Regions from separate parts of the Nicoliella sp. ESL1113 genome, predicted to be linked through region 4. Evidence: riboswitches for the same ligand, from Rfam matches in the RefSeq annotation. Region 4 holds a riboswitch; each other region holds the start of a gene.
What was found. Region 4 has a riboswitch for thiamine pyrophosphate ahead of ACSYTJ_RS08510 (acetylornithine deacetylase). Riboswitches for the same ligand answer to the same signal wherever they lie in the genome.
Positions count from the first base shown of each region.

Region 1 (4,797 bases), 370 kb from region 4:
TGATGCATTGTACGAAATTGACAAAGATAGTACCAAACTCCCTAAAGCTGATCGAGCAGAAAGTGGTACTACAATCGTTAAACGTGAAGCCAAAGGCATTAAAGAAGTAGCTGAACGGACTGCTAAGGAAAAGGGGAAAAACGCCCTTGTCGTTAGTTCCGGAGATATCATTACTGCATACTTATCAAAATATGATCACAATATGAGTGCTGCTGATAAGAAATTAATTACCGATGAAGCAATGCCTAACTCAGGAATCACAAAGGTTTATTACAATGTTAAGACCAATAAAGTTAGATTTGGTAAAGTCGGCGATACCAGCTACGTCAATAAGGGCATTAAATACTTAAAGGATCACAAAGTTAAGGATCAAAAAACAATTGATGTAAAATATCAAGATTAATCATTAAATATTAAAACGACCTAATCATCTTTATTATTAGGTCGTTTTTTTTATGGCAAAAAACAATAATCACCCTTGTAATAAAATACATCTGATGTATTATATAAGTGATATGATGTATTTGAGGAGGGAAAGTTAACATGCAATCTAAAAATATAAGTCTTGGCACGGAAACGATCCAAAAAATCATTATGTATATTAAGGAACACCACTTAACTACTGGTGATAAGTTACCCAAAGAAGCTGAATTAATGAATGAACTATCGGTCGGTCGCTCCACTATTAGAGAAGCAATGCAAATCCTCGCCCATTCAGGCGTGGTTAGCATTAAACAAGGATCAGGAACATACGTTCAACAATTGGAGCTGATTGACGAACAAAATCCCCTGCTATGGCGAACTGAGAAAATGCTTGAAAAAGAGGCCATTGTTGAATTGGTTGATAATGATATTACCCCTGAAGAATGGATTACACTCAAAGCATATCTTACTAGAAGGAATCAATTATTATCACAAGGCAAGTTCAATGAATACCTTGAACAAGATATCCTATTCCATGAACAAATCGTCAAAATGGCACAAAATGCGTATTTAATTAAGTGGTTCAAGGAACTAAAGCCACTATGGAAAAGTCATCTAAGTCAATCAATTGCTAAGAATCCACACTATAAAGGGAAAATTAAGCATCATAATCAGTTGTTCGATGCATTGATGGATCGAAATGCAGAAGCTGCCATCAAGTTAATTCAGGAAGTAGGCAAATAAAATGTTATCAATCCCAACAATTATTTTCTTAATTATCGGTGGACTGGCGGCTGGGGTTTTAAATGGGATTGTCGGGATGGCGGTCTTAACAATCTATCCCATCCTGTTGTCAATTGGCGTTTCTCCCATCATGGCAAACGTAACGGCCACCATTAGTATTATATTCAGTGGTTGTACCTCGGTCCTATCATCTGCTAAGGAAATCAAAAGTTATCGTAAACAAGCTGGGGTCATCACATTACTTTCAGTATTTGGTTGCATAATTGGCACGTTCATCCTAATCAACAGCAGCAATGCTCAATTTAAACGGATCGTCCCGTTTATCATTATGTTTGCCGGAATCATGATGTTGATCCCCAAAAAAGACCAGCCCCATGACAACCGCTTCATACGAAGCATTCAGTACCTGTTTCTCCCCATCATCGGTCTTTATAACGGCTACTTTGGTGCGGGGTCAGGAATTTTAGAAACCGCAGTGTTGTCCAGAATTATTCATGCCCCGTATTATGTCTACAATGCGATTAGAAACGTTTTGTCACTAGCTAGTAACATTATCAGCGCCATTATCTTTATTTTGATTTTACCAGTGGACTGGATCGTTATCATTCCACTAGCGATTGGACTAGTGGTCGGCGGCTATTTAGGACCGATCATTGTTAAATTCATCCCTACTAAAGTGATGGAAATTTGCGTGGGGATTTTTGCAATCGGATTATCAACCTATCTATTTATTACTACCTATTAGAAAAGTGAGGTTACCAATATGAGAATCAATATCTTACAACACACTCCAAACGAAGGCCCAGGCTCAATTTTAGACTGGGCGCAAGCACACGACCATGAAGTCTATACCTATCATCCATACCAATTTGGCTACTTACCTACTGCAGATGAAACCAATATGTTAGTTATTTTAGGAGGACCGATGAGTCCCAACGATAACTTTCCCTGGATTCAACAGGAACGCGATTTAATCAATACCCTTTTAAAGCGGAATACGCCAATGCTTGGGGTCTGTTATGGCGCGCAACAAATCACCAAGGCCATGGGATACCCAGTTGGTAAATCGCCAGTCAAGGAAGTTGGTTGGGCAGCTGTTAAACTAGAAAGTAATGCCATTTCTGGATTACCAAAACAAGTCACTGCCCTTCACTGGCATGAAGAAATGTTCAAAATTCCAGCAGGGGCAGAACGTTTATTTTCCACCCCTGGCTTAAAGAACCAAGGGTTCGTGATGAACCATCGAATTGCGGGCCTCCAATTTCATTTGGAACCCAAGGCTAATAACGTTCGTGAGATGGTAGTGAATGATTTTCCATATATTAAGGACTCGATATTAGGCCAAAGCGCTCAAGAAATATTGAACACCCCAGTTCCAATTGAAAATAAGGCCGTCATGTTTAGAATACTAGATTACATTAATGAACAATAATCAATGAAAAAAGGCAGTAGCATTCACGAATGTGATTACTACTGCCCTTTCATTTGATATTTAGTTCATCGTTAATCCACCATCAACAGTGTAATTTTGACCTGTAATCCCATCACTTTCGTCTGATCCTAAGAATACCACCATCTTAGCAACCTGTTTCGGAGTAGTTACTGATTTAAGTGGCGTTTGATTGGCAATTAAGTCAAACACCTCGGGAGTAGTAACAGCACTGGCATTAGTGGTTCTAAGTAATCCCCCTGATACCATATTAAAACTAATCCCAGCACTCCCTAGCTCGGCTGCTAAGTTTCTAGTAAATCCAATCAATGCTGCCTTTGCAGTGGTGTATTCATGGTAAGGAACCACCGGATTTTGAAACAGGTTCGTCCCGATATTAATGACCTTCCCATAATGATTTTTAATCATATTAGGAAGCGCACTTTGGGTAACGTTAAAAGCACCCTTCAAGGTCCCGTCAATTTGTTTTTGATAGTCATCCCATGATAAATCTTGAAAAGCCTTTTGCTTAACGGGATCAAATTTAAACCCGACTAAAGCATTATTAACAACGACGTCTAGGCTTCCAAAATGATCAATTGCCTGCTTAACTAGTTCATCGATTTGACTTCTGTCCCTAACGTCGGCCTTGATCGCAATTGCATGGTCTGATCCAATTTCTTCAACTACTTGGTCAGCAGCGTCTTGATGATGGTAATAATTTACCACGACGTTAAAGCCCCGTTCACCAAATTGTTTCGCAGTTTCAGCGCCTAATCCTGAACTTGCTCCTGTAATTAAAACTGTTCTTGCCATTTGAAAAATCTCCTTAAAAGACTAATCGAATGAAGCAATAGCTTGATTTTATACACCTTTAATAATCCCTCCGCTAGCATTACCTAGATCAGGTTCATGGGTATCATCTCAGCCATTCCAGCACCCCATTAATCGGTATATTATTTGAATCCACTTATATATTAAGCGATAAAAATGAATTAATCAACTCAATATAAAAACACAATCCAATAACGAATTGTGCTTCATCTTAATTATTTAATAACTCGGTAGACAGCCTCCATTGGTTGGCGTTTCTTAGGCGTAATCGCTTGGTCACGATAACCAAAACTGACCATTACAGAAACGCTCCACTTTCTAGGATCGAATGCTCCATAATCAGACAGAATCCGATCAATGTTGACACGGTTAAAGCCCTCGATTGGACAACTATCAATGTCTAATGCTGCAGCGGCATCCATCATGTTCGCCAATGGAATGTAGGTTTGCTTTGAAGCCCAATCAAATAATTCACGCTCAGTATTTAACTTAAAATCATTTTCCTGAAAATTAATGATTTTTTTAGAGAACGGTGAATCAATGTCAAACGGGTGGCCTTGAACATCTTCGCTCATATGCTTAATATGAGGGGAATGAATATTCATATCCTTACGAGCTAAAATTACAACAAATTTATCAGCGCCGTCAAGGCTCTTTTGCGCCCCCCAGGCATCGTTATACATTGCCTGTTTCAATTCTTTATTTTCGATCAACAAAAATTGCCAAGGTTCAAGTCCCATTGAACTAGGTGATAATCTAGCGACCTCCATAATGGTATGCCAATCCCTATCGGAAATATGTTTGTTCGGATCATACTTTTTAGTCGCATACCTACGATGGGCTAAGTTAATTAAAGCTTCGTTTTTATCCATAATTGTCATCCTTTTTAATTGATATAATAATAAATTATCATTGATAACAATGTGCCGCAATTAATTCGCCCTCGCTCAGCTAATTATCGATCAGATTTTAATGGATTAGGCCTTTAAATCAAGGCATCATCATGATTAAGCGATAATTTGAAAATAATTATAAATAAATTAGATAAAACCCTTTACATTCTAATTTAATTGCGTTATATTATTATCAACAACAAAGCAAAGGGGATGTTTCCAATGCAAACTGAAGGCTTTACCTCAGATTAAATTGTAAGGGATGTGTTTCCACCAATGAGATTATAAGTGAGTTACCCAGCTAATGAAAGAGAGGTACCTACCATTCACTTAAAACATCGATTTACCGCAGATTCTAAATAAGAAAGAAGTGTTTCCACCATTTTGCTAAATAAGATTCAAACTCATAATAATAATGCCTGATAGATCATCTAAAATGGTCTATCAGGTATTTTGATTCCAGCCCTTTTCCCT
Region 1 is NZ_CP196388.1:3,327-8,123, forward strand. It holds gene ACSYTJ_RS06835 (histidine phosphatase family protein) at 1-403, shown strand, start outside; gene ACSYTJ_RS06840 (FadR/GntR family transcriptional regulator) at 544-1,167, shown strand; gene ACSYTJ_RS06845 (sulfite exporter TauE/SafE family protein) at 1,169-1,912, shown strand; gene ACSYTJ_RS06850 (type 1 glutamine amidotransferase) at 1,931-2,599, shown strand; gene ACSYTJ_RS06855 (3-oxoacyl-ACP reductase) at 2,660-3,412, opposite strand; TPP riboswitch at 3,461-3,550, opposite strand; gene ACSYTJ_RS06860 (NAD(P)H-dependent oxidoreductase) at 3,646-4,302, opposite strand.
Region 1: another riboswitch for thiamine pyrophosphate. It lies ahead of ACSYTJ_RS06855 (3-oxoacyl-ACP reductase); the one in region 4 lies ahead of ACSYTJ_RS08510 (acetylornithine deacetylase).

Region 2 (4,797 bases), 320 kb from region 4:
TCCTTTCATCACCATGACAGTGCCTACTTACTAACCCCAAGAAGTGGTGAAGAAGCAACCGCACCACTATTAACTACCCGTCCTGGCTTAGCAAGGTATGCTTTGCGCCCAGCTTCAACCGCTAGCTTAAATGCTTCTGACATTAATGGGATGTCGCCAGCAGTTGCCATTGAAGTATTCGCCATTACGGCATCAATTCCCATTTCCATGGCTTCAGCAGCTTGACTAGGCCGTCCAATTCCGGCATCAACAATCACTGGTACTTCGATTTCGTTGACCAAAATTTGAATTAGGTCCTTAGTGGCTAAGCCGCGGTTAGTCCCAATCGGTGCGCCTAATGGCATCACCGCTGATGCTCCAGCTTCAACTAACCGCTTTGCAGTGATTAAATCTGGTAAGAAGTATGGCATTACGGTAAAACCTTCATCAGCTAAAATGGAAGTCGCCTTGATCGTCTCTGCATTATCGGGCATTAAGTATTTTTTGTCTGGAATCACTTCTAGCTTAATGAAATCACTGCCGCTTAATTCGCGCGCGATTCGAGCCATCCGAATTGCTTCTTCAGCATTTTTACAACCAGATGTATTCGGTAAGATAGTGACATTTTCTGGAATAAAGTTTAAGATATTTTCGGCTGCTGCTTCGGTTCTCCGCAATGCCATTGTGATAATTTCAGCCTTGGCATTATGAACTGCAGCATCAATTAGGTCGTATGAATATTTACCTGAACCTAAGATAAACCGTGATGTAAAATGGTGTCCGTTAATTACTAAATCGTCTTTAATTGCCATGTTAAATTTCCTCCTTATTTTCAACCACTGGTAGTTGCATGAGTAATCTTAAAATTGCGTTTGCTTGATGACCGGCACAAATAATTACCCGTGGTGCCATCAATCCCTCTGATCCACTCGTCTGACCATCACCACTAATGTAGACGTTTGGGGATTGTTGTTTGGTTTGAATTTGATTTGCACCATGGACCCCCGCTAATCCGTTGCCCATTACTAATGGTTTATCTGGAAAAGCACTGGTCGCCCCATCGAGTAGAATCGCCTTGGCAGCAGGGTTATCAAAAGCTTCACAAATAATGTCACAGTCAGCAAAGAGTTGCTCAATATTTTCAGCACTGACCTTTGTTTTAATCGCATCCACTTTAATAAAGGGATTAAATTCTAATAAATTTTGCTTTAATGCAGTGACCTTTGGCATCCCAATTTGACTGAACTTGAACTGTTGGCGGTTCAAGTTGCTTAATTCCACATCGTCAAAATCGATTAGGGTCAAATGGCCTACACCAGAACGCACCAATGCAATTGCAATGTTAGATCCTAACCCGCCTGAACCTGCAATCGTAACGTGTGCATTCTTTAGGGCCTGATACGAGTTATCAACATTACGATCCTTCATCTGCATAAAAAAATCTTCAACACTGATTCCATCAATTTGAACCGTCATTGCTAACCACCTCCTACGAAAGAAATTAATTCAACGTGATCATTTGGATTTAAAGTAATTCCATCGATTTCATTGCGATGGACGATTGATCCGTTTAATTCGACAACAACGTTATCTTGATGCTGAGCATATTGAGCCAATAAGAATGATAGCGGTTTTCCCGCCAATGCTTCCACTGGCTTTCCATTAATGGTTACCAAAGTAAAAACCTCCTTTCTAGACCCAAGAAAGGAGGTTTTTTAACGCACTAGTTAAGATTAAACCCCTTCCTTCGGTAGTATCAACTACATCAGGTTCAATGAGTATAATCTCAGCCAATTACTTGGCACCCCAGTGTTTAAATTATCATCACAATTGTAAATAAAAAACGGTTCCCCTAGTAAAACCCAGGAGAACCGTCCTAATTATTCGATAATTAATCAGCGATAAAAGAACTGCATCTCCCTTCGCTGGTATTAACCAAATCAGGTTCAATGGGTATAATCTCAGCCAATTGCTTGGCACCCCAGATACAATGTGATAAATATTTAATTTTGAACAATCTTATATTAACATTAAGGTGAAAAATTTGTCAATAATAAAATTTTAAGCCAAGGACAATTTGATAAAAAGCTAGCAACAAAAAAATATCTTATTATCGATCGATAATAAGATATTTTTTAATATTATCCATTTATACTTGCTTCTGATTTTCTTTGGCTAATCAATACATATCCACCAAATCCAACTGCCCATACAATTGCAGCAATGGCACCTACAACATCATCGGGAATGAAGAATAAACTAGCGAAGATTACCAAAAAGAAAGCGATGGTGAGCGGACTGGTAACATTGTACCAAGGCATTTTAAACCCATTTTCAATATAATCACTTGATTGACGATATTTCCGATGTGCAAGCATTGTTAATGCGTATACCAAGATATACATATCACTAGATGCACCAGTTACGATTGTAAAGACTGCTCCAGTCGCTGCACTAAGGCTCATAATTGGAGTGATCAATGCCAAACTAGCTGATAGTAAAATGGCAGCTGCCGGAACCCCAGAATTAGAGATTTTACCAAACTTTTCCTTCATGAAGCTGCCTTCCTTTGCTTCAGTCGCTAGTTGGTAAAAGTGACGACCAGCTGAGAAGATACAGCTATTTAATGCCGAAGCAGCAGAAGTTAGAACCACAAAGTTGATCACAGCTGCAGCAGCTGGAATTCCAACCAATTGGAAAACTTGAACGAATGGACTTTTATCTGGTGAAAGTGAAGTCCATGGAATAATTCCCATAATTACCACCAATGCACCAATGTAGAATAGTAAGATGCGAAGTAAGGTTTCATTAACTGCCTTCTTGATCACGTGCCGTGGATTCTTTGCTTCACCAATCGTGATACTTACGAATTCAATTCCTTGAAAGGCGAAGAATACCATTGGAAACGCAGAAATAAAGTTAAATGAACCGTGGGGGAATAATGTCAAATTATTAGTAATGTTAGCGAGTGATGCATGACCAAGTGGCGTTGCGCTGTGCCTAAAGATCATAAAAATCCCGGTAACGATCAAAGCAACGATTGCGATAATTTTGATCATTGCGAACCAGAATTCGGTTTCACCAAACAGACGCGCAGCCACTAGGTTTAAGCCACAAAGAACAGCCAAAAAGACGACTTCAATCAACCATGCTGGCAGATTAGGAAACCAGAATTGTACATAAGTGGCCACCGCAGTTACTTCAGCCATACAGACAAACACCAACCCGATCCAGTAGGTCCAACCTGTGAATCGACCTGCAGCAGGTCCTAAATACTTAGTAATAAATGATACAAACGTGTGGTGCGATGGATCTGAATAAAACATTTCTCCAATTGCACGCATCATCAAGAAGAAGAACAATCCTAAGACTAAGTATACGATCAAAATGGATGGTCCCGTTTTAGAAATCGTCGTCCCTGATCCTAAGAATAGCCCAGTTCCAATCGTGCCACCAATTGCAATCATTTGCACATGTCGGTTACTCAATGAACGGTAAGTTCCATCTGGATTTTCTCTAATGTTTGAGTTAGCCATGATCAACACATCCTTTACCAATTTTGTATTTACCCAAAATAAATGTAATAAAAAGTTACGTGACGTCCCGTTGATTCACATAACATTAAAACCAAATTAGCTTTTTCTCATTTAATTTTAATTTATTCTACCATATTTATTTCGAAAAGCAAAGCTTTTTTCAAAAAATTGGTTTTTATGCTTTTTTATCGTGACAAAGAGGTTATTTATTCAAAATCAGCTGACTATTATACATGTAATTATTGATAACATTATAAGGAGCTTTTAATAATGTCCTGAATCGCTTTATTATCATCTTGTCGCCCAATTGTAATTCGGATCCAATTTGGTTGTTGACCAACACGAACTTGGTAGCCCTTTTGGAGTAATTCATTTGCGACTTTATCGGCATCAGCACTTTGAAAGTAAATAAAATTGGCTTGCGATGGATAGTATTTTAAATTAGCTTGCTTTAAAAATTGTTCCCATCCATCACGTTCAGTCTTATTATTATTTACCGTTCGTTGAACAAATTCAGGATCGCTAAGCGCAGCAACTGCGGCAACTTGGGAAAGCGTATTGAGGTTATACGGTAGGCGGACCGCTTGCATATACCCCGCGCGTTTAGCGTCCATAATGATATAGCCAACCCGATAGCTAGCTAAACCATAAGCTTTTGAAAAAGTCCGCATCACCGCTAAATTATCGAACTCTTTTAATAATGGAACGGCTGAAGAATCCTTAGCACTGGTTACGTATTCAATGTATGCTTCATCAATGAGCACCAAGACATCCTTAGGCACTTTTAACATAAACTGGCGGATCGATTCGACTGAATTATAGCCCCCAGTCGGGTTATTAGGATTACAGAGCCACACTAAGCTCGTATTTGCATTAATTTGGCTCAAAAATGCAGGAAGATCATTTTGACCATCAGCATTCACTGCAACCTTGATCGTCTTAGCGCCTTCGATTTCAGCATTGATTTGATACTCAGAAAAAGTGGGTTCTGAAACAATTACCTCATCGCCAGCATTCAAAAAAATGCGCGAAACCATTGAGATTATTTCATCCAATCCACAACCAAAAACAATATTTTGGCTAGGAACCTTTAACTTGTTAGCGATTAAGTTGCGTAGCTCCGTACAATTACTATCAGGATAATAGTTTTCCGACTGTGGAACTGCAGAAGTGACTGCCTTAGCAACCTGTGGAGAAGTCCCATACGGATTTTCATTTGCTGATAAACGGACAATTCGATTTAATCCGTACTTTTTCTTAAGTTGCTCAATCGCAACTGGGG
Region 2 is NZ_CP196388.1:53,827-58,623, forward strand. It holds gene ACSYTJ_RS07110 (hydantoinase/carbamoylase family amidase) at 1-15, opposite strand, end outside; gene ACSYTJ_RS07115 (thiazole synthase) at 24-791, opposite strand; gene thiF (sulfur carrier protein ThiS adenylyltransferase ThiF) at 793-1,455, opposite strand; gene thiS (sulfur carrier protein ThiS) at 1,458-1,655, opposite strand; TPP riboswitch at 1,704-1,798, opposite strand; TPP riboswitch at 1,880-1,973, opposite strand; gene ACSYTJ_RS07130 (amino acid permease) at 2,121-3,515, opposite strand; gene hisC (histidinol-phosphate transaminase) at 3,767-4,797, opposite strand, start outside.
Region 2: another riboswitch for thiamine pyrophosphate. It lies ahead of thiS (sulfur carrier protein ThiS); the one in region 4 lies ahead of ACSYTJ_RS08510 (acetylornithine deacetylase).

Region 3 (4,797 bases), on a different replicon from region 4:
GATGGCTTTGAAATATAATTTCGGCGACCAGAGTTGCATCGTAACCCCGCGCATTAAACTGGCGTGGCGGATCGTTTGGACTTCGATGATGATCCTTGGCACCAAGTTGAATGCGGTCAATACTCCGTAGGCGAACTTGGATGGGAGTTTGAAGTTTTGTTCCAATGTGAATGCGAGGTCTTTAATGTTGCTAGTCATCGTAAAGGTAGCCCCGAGCCAGACGTAGGTGAATAACCGTGTAAACAGCACCCATCCGATAATGGCGCCATGGGTCCCGTAGATAACTTGTGACATTAAGAGTCCAAAGGCTGGAATGATCGGGTACAGGGTCAAATATGCGATCGACTTTAATTTAACCCGTTTGACCAGGAGGTAAATTAAACTGACTGCTAAGATACAAAGGTTCAATGGGACGCTTTGGATAAATGAAATTTCAACTCCGATGATGATGATCATGAATAATTTAATGGCTGTGTTCATAATAACGACTCCTTATAAGTAAGTTGTTGGTCTTTGAACTGAATGTGATAATCAAATAGCGTTTCCAAACCACTGAGTTGATGGCTAATGATGATGATGGTTTGGTTAAATTTTTGACTCGCATTTTTTAGCATTTCGACTACCGTTTCTAGAGACTTGATATCTAACCCCTTAAATGGTTCGTCCATTAATAAAATGTCAGTTCCCATGATCAACATCTCGACGATTTGCAACTTCTTTTTTTGCCCCTCGCTAAGTGTGTAAACGACTTGTTTTTCCCTGCCGTCGATCTGCAACGCCTTAAGCATGGCATCAATATCTTCTTTGGAGTAATTATGATGGACCGCGTTTTTAATCGAAAGCGATAGTTCTTCTTCAACCGTGATGTCGACGAATTGCATTTCAGCATCTTGAAAGACCAGCGCAACGTGGGAAAGGTATTTCTTCTTATGGATCTTTTGGATGTCTTTATCCTGATATGAAATCAAACCCTCATACTTAAAGAGCCGTGTTAAAGCTTTGAACAAGGTCGATTTACCGATTCCATTTTCACCTGTGATCAATGTGATTTGCTTTGCTGGAAATTTGAATTGGTCAGCCTTTAGCAATACGCCTTGGTTTTGCTTTAGTTCACAACTGTTTAAGATCAGATCGGCTGGTTCGTTATTATCGGGAATCGGGAAGTGGACGGCCGCTAACTCTTGATTATCAAATGGTACTAATAATTTTTGGACCTCTGCATTACTTAACTGTTGAATTTGAAATTGGTTGGGTTTTAGGTAGAAGAACGTATCGACAATGTTGTCGTAACCAGAAAGGTCATGGTCCACTAAGATGATCGTTTTATTCTTTTGATCACGTAAGCGGGTCAATTGATATAGCAGATCACTTCGCGATTGACGATCTAGACTCGCAAATGGTTCGTCCAATAAAATAACGTCGGAATCCATTGCGATGATGATGGCTAAGGCGACCTTTTGTTTTTCACCACCGGATAGGGCGTTCAAGTCACGGTGCTTTAACTTAGTGATGTTCACGAATTCTAGTGCATCATCGATTCGTTGGGGGATGATTTTAGGATCTAACTGTCTATTCTCAAGTGCAAATTGGAGTTCATCATATACGTTCGTCATCGTAAACTGTTGATTGGGGTTTTGAAACATCATTGACACATAGCCGCTGAAGTCAGTAGGGGCAATGTCTTTGATCTCCTTGTCACCAATTTTAATTTCACCAGTGTAATCACCATTGGCAAACTCAGGATATAAACCGGCAATTGACTTTAAAAGCGTCGATTTACCAGTTCCAGATGGTCCAGCAATCAAGCTAATTTTTTCGTTCGGAAAGGTTAGGTTCACGTCTTCTAATACTGGTTGTGAGCGATGCTGGTAGGTAAATGTAAAATGACTAACTGAAACGGTGGTCATGGTTAATTCCTCCTGGTAATTTAAAAATAAAGCACTTACAAGCTTGGCTTTATAAGTGCTTTAAATTCATTTAAATTTATGAAGCATTGAATCGTTAAAATGATTATGCAATGGCGTGGCTTCTGTTTAGGAGCTTCTTGATGGCCAATGGAATTGGGTCACTAAATACCCAGATTGAAATAAATCTAACGATGAATAAGAAGATCAACATTCCAAAACCGTATGCGTTGTATCCATTCTTGAACCAATCCCAAGTAAAAGTAATGATGGTAGTGAAGATACTACCTAACAATAATTGGAAGTGGCCGTACTTCTTGTAACCAGTAACTGCAAAACCTAATTCAGCTCCGGCACCTTGAATTAAACCTGAGACAACGTTCATAACTCCCCATTGGTCACCCAAGAACATTTCAACAACGGCTCCGGCAACTTCTGAGAAAATGGAAACACCAGGCATTCTGAAAATAGCCCCTGCTAATGGACCAGCAACGATCCAAAGACCAAGTGAAATATCGTTTGCTGCGGGAGCAAGACCAATTGGTGTTAAAACTAGTGTTAATGCGTTATAGATAAAACTAGTCAACCAGAAAATAACCCCACAGACAATTGCGATCAATGCAATTAAAATAATGTTTCTAAGACTCCATTTTTTAGACATGGAAAATCCTTCCCTTCAATAAATTAAACAATTATTTTAGATAGACAGAAAAAAGGGACCTCAAATACTGAGGTCCCTTTCGGAATATGTACACCATTGATAAAACGTTTCCCTCCACCAGTACGGACTGGATCAGGTTCAATGGGTATCATCTCAGCCAAAAAAGGCACCCCAAACATCTATCTATTTAATTAACTAGAACAGTATAACTTAATTTTTTCTTAAATGCAAGTTTGAATATTACAGGCATAAATCTTAAATAACACTTCGTTTACATTTATCAATAATCAATTGTTAATAAAGTGCTAAGGTGTTAACTTATTATTTAGGATATCGAAATCAGAGAAGGGTTGGTTAAATGAATCTTAAAAAGAATTTTAAAAAGATGGCAATTGTATTAACTGCTGTTGTCGGATTAGCATCAGCATCAGAAATTACTCCATTTTTAGATGTTGTTTCGACAAAAACAGTTAATGTCAGTGCTGATTATAATTATGATTATAACTATGACGATGGTGCATCAGGAATCACTACTAATAATATTGTTCCTGGAAACTATAAGATGAAGAATGCAGCGGCTGCAATTGCGATCGATGCTACGAACGGACAGGTCATCTATGCTAAAAACATTAATCAAAAAATGAAGGTAGCATCCACAGCCAAGTTAATGTCATTGTACCTGGTGGTCAGAAAAGCACAGGAAACGAATGGCTGGAACCAAGTCGTTGATACTTCTAATGCTGGCTTACGGAGCATGAGTTACAATAATAACGTTGGTGGTGGCTTTAAGCTGGTTGCTGGTCGTAAATATACCGTAAAGCAGCTCTATCAAGCAGCACTGATCCAATCATCAAATGCAGCTACGATTGCATTGGGACAATGGGTCGCTGGCTCAAATGGTCAGTTCGTGAATATGATGAATAAACAAGCAAGGGCATGGGGGATTTCTGCGACCTTTAACTCACCATCTGGACTTGAAAATAATGATTTAGTTCATTATGGTTATAAGTATTCTGGTGGGGCTACTGCTGGGAACATGGTAAGTGCAAAGGCGTTGGCAGTAATTGCGCAACACGTTTTAACTTATTATCCAAAGGTATTAAATGATGCTAGCAGGGGCACGGCCAAGGTTGCAGGGCAAAACCTATATAACTACAACAACCTACTTAAGGGGCGGACCTTCTATGATGCAAGTCTGCGCGTTGATGGTTTAAAGACCGGCTATACTCCAGCTGCAGGGCTATGTTTTGTTGGAACTGGCCAACTACCAGGGAAGCACCGCTTGATTACGATTACTTTGAATGATCCTTATGAATTTAGTGATCAACGTGATTTGATGAAGTACATTTATAAAAACTCATCCATTTACAATTAATCGTCAAAAATCTGCAAAAATGATATAATAATCACAATTAAAATTAAACTCACGGTTAAGACGTGAGTTTTTTATTTTCGGGAGGTTGCAAAATGACTAAATTGATCTTGGCTGATCTTGATCGTGATTTTTTATCCGCAGATGGTGAAATTAACGCATCTCGATTGTCCAAACAGTTAATGAATTTGGCAAAGCAAAATCTACACCTGGGCTTTATGACGGAAGCTCCGTATGCCAAAATGATTCAGATTTTTCATGGGATAAAGGCTCCCTTAGCGTTTATCTGCGAAGGGGGTGCTGAGACCGTTTTGAATCGCGTGGTTCGTGATGAAACGGTGATCGATTATGAAATTTGGAAATCAGCCCTAAAGTGGTTTCAAGCGCAACGCGATTTTAATACCGCATACATTGTCCTTTCGGGGAAGATGAATGCCTACACCGATGCAAGCAAGGATAGTTCAGCCTACCAACGCTTTAATAAGACGTACCCATCTTTATACCAAATGAATGATCTAGAATTAGTGAGTGATTTAGTCTATCAAATTAGATTGGGGTTTGAGAACGGCGATATGCAAAGTTTAGCCCAAACCTTTAATAGTAATTTTAATGGTAAGTTAGTGGCTCATGCTAAGGGAAACGACCTTTGGATCACTTCATTCGATGCTTCATACCAAAACGCAATTGAGACGTTGAGTGATGAATTAGATATTGACCCGCGGGACGTGGCTTTGATCGATCAAAAACAATCGCATGCCCCCGTTGATGAGCTTTTTGAAACTGCAACTACTGAAAATGGTTATGATGCCATCGATCAATTTCTGAAATAATAATTGAATTTGTTATCTTCTTACTAAGCA
Region 3 is NZ_CP196387.1:475,094-479,890, forward strand. It holds gene ACSYTJ_RS01800 (energy-coupling factor transporter transmembrane component T family protein) at 1-480, opposite strand, end outside; gene ACSYTJ_RS01805 (ABC transporter ATP-binding protein) at 477-1,907, opposite strand; gene ACSYTJ_RS01810 (ECF transporter S component) at 2,011-2,565, opposite strand; TPP riboswitch at 2,658-2,749, opposite strand; gene ACSYTJ_RS01815 (D-alanyl-D-alanine carboxypeptidase family protein) at 2,924-3,940, shown strand; gene ACSYTJ_RS01820 (HAD family hydrolase) at 4,033-4,767, shown strand.
Region 3: another riboswitch for thiamine pyrophosphate. It lies ahead of ACSYTJ_RS01810 (ECF transporter S component); the one in region 4 lies ahead of ACSYTJ_RS08510 (acetylornithine deacetylase).

Region 4 (4,797 bases):
AGACAGGACGTTTAGCTGATTTAACTAACGTCAAGAATTTGTCGACTTCTGAATCGGTTGCTTCAGGTTCTGGAGCAACCTTTTCATCACTTAAACTCGCTGAGGAGTACTTCTTTTCTGGAATCTGTTCATAACCAAAGTTATTAGGAATGACAACCACGGCCACACCATTGTTTTTATAAGCAGATTTGATTGCTTCATCGACCACGTGGGGGAGACTTTCGGGCGTCATCACAATTCGGTCATAGCATGCCACATCCCTAAAAACAGGGGTTTCAGGCATTTCTTGGAAGTAGTCATAGTTCATATTCGTATTAGGAACTTGTCCGACTAGCGCTAAAACGGGAGCATGATCAGCCTTCGCATCGTAAAGTCCGTTCAACAGGTTAACTGCACCAGGACCAGCTGAGCCAAATGCGACCCCAATCTTACCAGTCAATTTAGCATGGGCTGCGGCAGTAAGTGCTGCTACCTGCTCGTGGCGAACTTGAATGAAGTTAATATTTTTTTGTTCAATTTGTAACCCATCTAGTAATGAATTAATTGAACCACCAGGGTATCCATAAACGTCCTTTACGCCCCATGATTCGAGGACCTTTAAAAGGGCCACACTGGCCTTGATCGTTTTTTTATTTTCCATTAGATAATCCTCCTGATCCGAAATATAGTACAAAATTTTGATATACGTTCATTTTACCACTTTTCAATTTTTTATCATGTTATAACACCTTTTGATTTGTTATAGTATAATAACTAACGGGGTGATTTATGATGAAGTATAAAGCAGTAGTTTTTGATGTAGATGGGACTTTAATTGATAGTTTTCCACGCTATGCAGCAATTATGAAACTGATTACGCCTAAGTATGGAATTAAAGATATATCCGATGCTGAACTGCATGCGACGTTCCCATTAACTGCGGTCCAGACAATCGATTATCTGGGGATTCCCAGTCGATTTAGTAACCAAATGGCAATTGACTATACGATCGCAGCAGCTCAATTGAACCAAAAACCTGTTTTATATCCAGGGTTTGATGAATTTTTCCAACGGCTACAAGATAGTTATCCCGATGTGGCATTGGGAATCGTCACTTCTGGAAGTAATGAAGATATGCAAAGTTTAAAGGATCATTTTGCTTTTATGAAACAGGTATGGGTAATTGTGACATCCGATCGGTTACCTTATCATAAGCCTGCTCCAGAACCATTGTTATTTGCAATCGATCAAATGGGGGTTAGTCGCAACGAAACGTTGTATATTGGTGATTCTTTTACTGATGAGGGATGTGCTAAGAACGCACGGGTCGATTTTGGATTAGCTGGTTGGGGAGATATTGATCAAGAGCTAAGAAATGGTTATGCAAAGTACGATTTTAAAACTCCTCAAGAAATTTTGAAATATTTTTCCTGAAATGGTTGTAATTAGGACTCACTTCTGATAATATTATTAAGTATTCTTTTGAGTCGGTAGCTCAAGCAGAGCACTCGGTCCTTTTCCGAGAAGATGTTAGTTCAATCCTGGCCCGACTCATAATAAAAGCTGAGACAATTTGTCTCAGCTTTTTTCGTATTTAATTATTATTGTGATACTGTTCCAATAATCTTTTGACCTGGGTCTGGACTAATTTAGCGTCATTGCCAGAAACTTTATGTAATGTGATTTCATGGTTAGCGACCAGGTCTTGAATCTCATCATCATTGAGGGGCTTTTCATCATCACCGAGGGTAATCGAGTATAGTTGATTGCTTTTGGCACTGTCGTTAATTTTATCACGGAGCTGATCAATGATACTGAGTAAGAAATCATCATTATCAAATTGGTTAGCGATCAATTTAAGTCGTTCACTACTGGTCGGTCCATTACTGTAACGATTATTTAGATCATCATATACATTTTGATCAACTTGATTGGATGCCCATTCCAATTGATTAATAAAATTAAGCGCGTTATCAATATATTTAGAAGCGGTAATTGAATCCATTGCTGTAAAGTCAGCATTAACTTGAAAATTGGGTCTTGGCTCATTCATTGTAAGGACTCCCTTATTGCAATTTAATTTAATTATATCAAGAAATAGCTGGTTTATGATAAAATTACTATGGAATAATTTAGAGAAGAGGATATTAAAATGGTTAATCCATATTTTCATAAGGTACAATACTATGAAACTGATAAAATGAAAATTACTAGTCATACGAATTACATTCGGTTCATGGAAGAAGCGCGTAGTGATTTTTTGGAACAAATTGGGTGGGCCTATGATCAATTTGAAGCTAATCAAATTATATCGCCAGTGTCTAAGGTCGTTGCGGATTATAAAAAGACGACTACCTTTCCTGATGTAATTAAGATTGAGACCCGTGTTGCCAAGGTCAGTAAGCATCGGTTGGTATTAAGTTATCTAATGACGGTCAAGGACCAGCTAGTTTGTCGGGCTAGTAGCGAGCACTGCTTTTTAGACATAAATGGTAAGATTATCAACATTCAAAAGCAATTACCCGACTTTTATACTAGGTTAACAGAATTGGTTAATGATAACTAGAAAGTGGTGAGTTAGATTAAAATTATTGATAAGATTGCAGATGCTTTTTCTAGTTACTCTAACGTTATTAAACGGATTTATGTAGTATTGATTTTAGTTTTCGTGGTTTATTCGATCCACTCCATTTTTGAACAAATTTCTTGGCATAAGTTAGTACATGCTAGTCATTTACTTTCGATCGGCAGTTTAGCTACATTGATAATCTTAGGAGCGCTTTCGATCATCCCAATGATGATTTATGATTTTACTTATACTCGCAAGGTCAAAATGGATATTTCAATGCCAGAGTTGATCACCAGTAGTTATGTAATCAATACGTTCACAAACATCGGGGGATCTGGCGGATTGGTCGGGGCGAGCCTTAGGATCTTTTTATTCGGCAGCGTTCAGGAAAATAATAAAGAGACTGCTAAGATTGTTACTCAAATCGCCTTGTTCACGATGACGGGCTTAGTCGTTAATGATATTCTTGCAATACTGCTTAACATTGATCGCTTTGGAATGGAACCACTTTGGATTAAGGCAGTGTGCCTATTGTTCCCGCTTTATTTATTAGTTCCGTTCATTGCCAAAAACGATACATTGAATCGTCGCGATCTATTCCACCTCTTGATTGGCTCAACTTTGGAGTGGGTGTGTTGTTTAGCATTCTTTTTGAGTATCGGTTACTTCATGCACATTCATTTTGATGTACGAGCAGCTTACTTAGGGCTAGTCTTTGCTGGAATTGTGGGAGCGATGTCATTAATTCCTGGTGGAATCGGTTCATTTGAAGTCGCATTAACATTTGGTTTACAAAGAGCGGGGATTTCAACTGATATTATTGTAATTTGGGCCTTGATCTATCGGATCTGTTATTACTTCATCCCGTTTTTAATTGGAATGGTCATGTTGATATTTAAATACTTGAGTAGAAATCGCAACAAACTGATCAATTAGGGTGTCATTTTGATTGGACATTTTAGTTTGATTAAAAAGCAGCTTTAATTTATAATTAAGGCGTTAAAATTAAAAATAAACTGTCACTAGGGGAGCTATTTAGCTGAGAATTAATTTGACCCTTTGAACTTGAATCTGGTTAGCACCAGCGCAAGGAAGTGGCCCTTTGAAATTAGCTAATGGTTTGCGAATTTAGGGGGGATGCTTCTGTTTGAAGTATCTCCTTTTTATTATAGTGACAAATAGGGAGCTATTTTAATGGTAAATGATATTAAGACGTTGATTAACGATGTTGATCAAAATAAAGATCAGTTATTAGCAATATTAAGTAAGCTAGTGGCATTTCCCACTCCCGCTCCACCGGGCAGAAACTCAGATGATGCTCAGGCATTTGTTAGGGACTTTCTTGAACAAAATGGGTTTAATGTTGATCAATGGGATCTTTATCCTCATGATTCAATTGTTGTTGGGACGAAACCAGGATCTGATCAATACCAAAGTTTGATTTTAAATGGGCATATGGATGTAGCCTCGATTCAATCGGATGAAAAATGGCATTCAGATCCGTTCAAGATGGTCATTAATGATGATATAGTCATCGGTCGCGGGGTAGCAGATATGAAGGGTGCCCTTGCTGCAATGCTAATGGCAATTCAATTGTTGAATAAGTCTGGTCTAGAACTACCTGGTGAATTAAAATTCGAATCAGTTATTGGTGAAGAAAGTGGTGAAGCCGGAACTTGGGATGCAATCAAACATGGTCATAAAGCTGATTTTGCGATTGTCGGTGATATTAGTGATTTTCATATTCAAGGCCAAGGCGGAGTAATTACTGGTTGGATTACGATCAAAAGTGATCAAACGTTTCATGATGCTACTAGACGCCAGATGATGAATGCTGGTGGAAAGCTACGGGCTGCTAGCGCAATTGAAAAGATGGCAAAGGTAATTTCTGGTCTCAACGAGTTAGAAAGAGATTGGGCGGTCAATAAAAGTTATCCTGGAGTAGAACCTGGTTCTGATACGATTAATCCTGCTGTAATTGAAGGGGGTCGCAATGCCGCTTTTATTGCAGATGAATGTAGACTGTGGGTAACGGTTCATTTTTATCCAAATGAGGACTATCGAGATGTAATAAGAGAAGTTGAAGATCACATTGATCAAGTTGCCAAGGCAGACCTTTGGATGAAGAATCACATGCCCATTTATAAGTGGGGTGGCAAGTCAATGGTCGAAGAGCGTGGGGAAGTCTTTCCAGCCCTTGATCTTGATGCGAAATCAAAACCAGTTGAATTACTAAGAGATGCTCACTA
Region 4 is NZ_CP196388.1:374,545-379,341, forward strand. It holds gene spxB (pyruvate oxidase) at 1-640, opposite strand, end outside; gene ACSYTJ_RS08490 (HAD family hydrolase) at 769-1,413, shown strand; gene ACSYTJ_RS08495 (hypothetical protein) at 1,574-2,032, opposite strand; gene ACSYTJ_RS08500 (acyl-CoA thioesterase) at 2,132-2,545, shown strand; gene ACSYTJ_RS08505 (lysylphosphatidylglycerol synthase domain-containing protein) at 2,579-3,484, shown strand; TPP riboswitch at 3,563-3,658, shown strand; gene ACSYTJ_RS08510 (acetylornithine deacetylase) at 3,743-4,797, shown strand, end outside.